2 regions of the Kocuria sp. GQ42 genome follow, and region 2 is predicted to be linked to the other one. Evidence: predicted binding sites of a transcription regulator. Region 2 holds the regulator's gene; the other holds the start of a gene.

Region 1 (2,196 bases), on a different contig from region 2:
CCAAAGGGTTGCCAGCTCGCCAAGCACGTCGCCGCCTGGCGCCGGGCCGTCCTGGAGCACCCCAGCCTGGAATTGATCCGTGCCGATGCCCGGGCGAATCTGCTGGCCGTGGTGGAGATCATCTGCCGCCAGCAGGACCCCGCCTCCCGTACCTGGCGCACGACCTGGGACTGGGTGGCCAACAAGATCGACCGTTCCCGCTCCACCGTGGCGCGGGTGATCCGTCATCTGCGCGACTGCGGGCTGCTGGCCGTGGTGGCCACGGGCCGCAGCGCGGGGCGCACCCCGCGCTCCACCGGCCGCACCCAGGGCGAGGCTCCCGTCTACGCGCTCATCCACAACACCGCCCAGCCGGCAGGTGAGCCTGTGGAACTAACTGACACCCCGGTCCCCACGAAGTGGGAGAGTCTTTCCCCGCACGCGCGCGAAGAGGTTTCCCCGAAGGACGCGGCTACGCCGCGACCCAATCGAAAGCGCGCCGCGCAGCGGCGCGAGGTGGTCGCCGCCCTGAGTCGTCGTACAGCCGCACTGTGGCCCCGTCATGCGACGACGGAGCCTTTGATGAGGCGGGTGACCCGTCGGGCGCGGAAGGAGACTCAGCGGGCGGCTGCCCTGGAGCTCCAGCACGAGGCCATCGTCTTGCGCCAGCTCACCACCGCCCACGTCGTGAGCGTGTGCCGCCCGTTCTTCGAGGCCGGGTGGACCATCGCCGACGTGCTCACCGCCCTGGACTGGACCTCTGAGGGCACCCGCTACGGCTTCCTCACCGTGGAGGGCATCGAGAACCCCGGGGCCTGGCTGGCCGCCCGCATGCGCGCATGGACCCACCCGGACGGCACCCCCCTGCGGTCGCGGGACCAGCGCGTCGCCGCCGAGGCCGCCCAGCGCCGCGCGGCAGCACGCGCGGCAGCCGAACGCTACGCGGCCCGCATCGCTGCCTCCGCGGCCGTCCCAACGTCCTCCCCGGAGCCTGGCCCCCGCCGGCCGTTCCGGCAACGCTGGGCCGCACACATCGCCGCCGGCCAGAACCAGGCGGCTGGTGCGCCCGTCTCGGCTCCGTAGCCGGGCCCTTGGCGTGTCCGGCCGGCCCGGAAGAATCCGCACCATCGACACTAGACACACCGTATATTTGTACGAATCTATTAGGTTTGTGGTCTGAGCTTTAGAATATGTGTTCTATCCTGGCGGCATGAGATACCCGGTACCGCTCACCATTGACCGCCCCGCGCTGGTCTCTGCGGTCCTGGTCCGAGTCCCGGCTGGCTTCCCCTCCCCTGCCCAGGACAGCTTCGACGACGGCCGGATCGACCTCAACGAGGTCCTGATCAGAGACGTCACCTCCACCTACCTCTTCCGCGTCACCGGGGACTCCATGGAAGGCATTGGGATCTACCACGGCGACGAAGTCCTCGTGGACCGCTCCCTCACCCCCAAAGACGGCGATGTCGTGATCGCCGTCCTCGACGGGGACTTCACCATCAAGACCCTCCACGTCCACCCCAGCCGGGTCGTGCTGCACCCGGAAAACCCGGCCTACCCCGACGTGGAGGTCCCGTCCCTGTCGGAGCTGGTGGTCTGGGGTGTCGTGGTCTACGGCATCCGCCACATCAACCAGCGGAAGCTGCACTAGGACGGTGTTCTGCGGTGATCGCCCTGGTCGACGTGAACAACTTCTACGCCTCCTGCGAGGCCCTCTTCGAGCCCTCCCTGGCCGGCAAGCCATTGGTGGTGCTCTCCAACAACGACGGCTGTGTCGTCGCCCGCAGCGCTGAGGCCAAAGCGTTGGGGATCAAGATGGGTGACCCCTGGTTCCAGCTGCGCGCCGACGCGAATCGCTGGGGACTGGAAAAGCGGTCCTCCAACTACCAGCTCTACGCCGATCTGTCGGAGCGGGTGATGCTGCTACTGGCCCGCCACGCTCTGGGTCAGGAGGTGTACTCCATCGACGAGTGCTTCCTCCTCCCACCCGAAGGCACCCCGGCCGAACAGGCGCGATGGGCCCGCCGGCTGAAAGCCACCGTGGCCCGCAATGTCGGACTGCCCGTAAGCATCGGGATCGCCAGCTCCAAGACGCGGGCGAAGATCGCCACCGAGACCGCGAAGAAGCTGCCCGCCACCGGTGGGGTGGTCCACTGGGACCAGGCCCCGGACGGGTACTGGGACCGGCTCATGGCGGTCCTGCCCGTCACCGAGGTC
Region 2 (2,196 bases):
TGAGCGCCACGGCGACGTCGAGCTGCGGGGCGCCGTACGGCGTCTTGCCGCGCAGGTCGTCGCGGAGCGGGAGGGCGTTGAGTCGGTCCAGGTTCTGCGTCACCCGGACAGTTTAGTGCTCCGCCCGGCGCGTGCAGATCGGGGCGTGCAGAGCGGGGCGTGCTGATAGGGCGGGCGGCTCAGGCGGCCGGGACCTCGAGGAGCTGGCCGGCCACGAGCACGGAGCTGTCCAGGTCGTTGAGCTCCACGATCTCGTCCATGACCTCCCGCGGGTCCCGGTCCGGGTCGGCCGCCACGGCGAGCTCCCACAGGCTCTGCCCGGGGAACACGGTGGTCTGCTCGGTCCCGGAGCCCGGGACGGGTGCGCTCGTGGCCGTGGCCGTCGAGGGGACGAGGAAGATCACGGCGAGCACCACCAGGGCGGCGGAGCCGGCCAGGACGGGCAGCCCCAGGAACACCAGGCGGCCGCGGCGGGTCAGGGTCAGCGGGGTGCGGGACGCGGAGCGGGCGGGACGGGCCCGCCGGAGCGCACGGCCGAGCCCCCGGGCGGATCCTGCGGACTCGCGGCGGCGGGTGACGACGGCGGTGAGGGTGGCACTGGCACTCATGACATGAACTCCTTGACGTTCCCGCACGGAGCGGGCGATCTCGAACACCGGTCCGGTCGACGACCCTCGCGGGCCTCCATTCGATCGAACATACTTTCGAATACCGATGACCCATGTCTAGCACGTGTCTGCGAATGCTGTCGACAGCGGGTCGTACATATGTTTGAACACACACGGCGTGTCGCCTAGGCTGAGGACAGGTTCGGGCCCCCGGCCGGCGCGCGCTGCGGACCCCCTGCGCCTGCCGACCGGGACCTATCGAACCACCCGGGTCCGACATCGGAACCGGGACCGCGCAGACCGGCTGCGGCACCTGCAGCCGGACGGGAAAGGACGACGCTCCCATGGCCCAGCCCCCCACCCCCGAGGAGCCCCGCGCCCGGGGCGCCCGCCCCGGGGCGCGCTCGCGCAGCCGCGGGCTCACCGTGCGCCAGCGCACCATCCTCGAGGCCATCCAGCGCTCCATCGCCGAGCACGGCTATCCGCCGTCCATGCGGGAGATCGGGGACCTCGTGGGCCTGGCCTCGCTCTCCAGCGTCACCCACCAGCTCGCCCAGCTCGAGAAGCTGGGCTATCTGCGCCGGGACCCCAAGCGCCCGCGGGCCATGGAGGTGCTCACTCCCCTGCAGCTGCGCGGGACCGCCGGGGCGGAGTCCGCCGAGCCGTCGCAGGAGGCCCCGGCGGCACCGGCGGGCCGGACCGCTCGTCCGGCCGCCCAGAACGCCGTGGCCGAGCTGTCCACCTCGGCGGACGTGACGATGGTCCCCCTGGTGGGCCACATCGCCGCCGGCGGGCCGATCACGGCCGAGCAGTCCGTGGAGGACGTCCTCGCTCTGCCCCGCCAGCTGGTCGGGCACGGCGAGCTGTTCATGCTGCGCGTCAAGGGCGACTCGATGATCGACGCCGCGATCTGCGACGGCGACTGGGTGGTGGTGCGCCGGCAGAGCGCCGCCGACAACGGGGACATCGTGGCCGCCCTGCTCGACGACGAGGCCACGGTCAAGACCTTCCGCCAGCGGGACGGCCACACATGGCTGCTGCCGCAGAACACGCGCTACGAGCCGATCCTCGGCGACCACGCCACCGTGATGGGCAAGGTCGTCTCGGTGCTGCGCAGCCTCTGAGCCGCCGCACGCCCCCGGCACCCGGGCCCTCCGCCGCCGGCGGGGGGCCCGTTGCCGTCCGGGCCGGCCGCCGTCCGCACACCCTGCTGTCCGGACCCCGTGCGGGGCCGGCGCGGTCCGGGCAGACCCCGGGCGTCCGCCGGACGTGCTCAGCCCACGGAGAGCCGCTGCAGGGCGCCGAGCACCACCTGGCGGTCCGTGGTGGTCCACAGCGGCGGCAGGGACCCGCGGAGGAAGCCGCCGTAGCGGGCGGTCGCGATCCGGGAGTCCAGGATCGCCACGACGCCCCGGTCCCCGCCCGCGCGGATGAGCCGCCCGGCCCCCTGGGCGAGCCGCACGGCCGCGTGCGTCGCGGACACGGACATGAACCCGTTGCCGCCGGCCCGTTCCGCGGCGCGGCTGCGGGCGCTCGCCAGCGGGTCGTCCGGGCGCGGGAAGGGAATCCGGTCGATCATCACGAGCCG

The links. The regulator LexA, encoded in region 2, represses DNA repair genes until DNA is damaged. The targets are predictions, from matches to a motif close to TCGAACANNTGTTCGA.
Region 1: AC6CH6_RS03805 (LexA family protein) is a predicted target of LexA. The motif match lies at 1,164-1,179, and genes of this name have one in related genera.

What each region holds. Positions count from the first base shown of each region.
Region 1 is NZ_JCAXEN010000001.1:809,958-812,153, reverse strand. It holds gene AC6CH6_RS03810 (hypothetical protein) at 1-1,062, shown strand, start outside; gene AC6CH6_RS03805 (LexA family protein) at 1,190-1,630, shown strand; gene AC6CH6_RS03800 (Y-family DNA polymerase) at 1,645-2,196, shown strand, end outside.
Region 2 is NZ_JCAXEN010000002.1:502,141-504,336, reverse strand. It holds gene AC6CH6_RS07760 (histidinol-phosphate transaminase) at 1-103, opposite strand, end outside; gene AC6CH6_RS07755 (LysM peptidoglycan-binding domain-containing protein) at 180-608, opposite strand; gene lexA (transcriptional repressor LexA) at 953-1,732, shown strand; gene AC6CH6_RS07745 (ATP-dependent DNA helicase) at 1,882-2,196, opposite strand, start outside.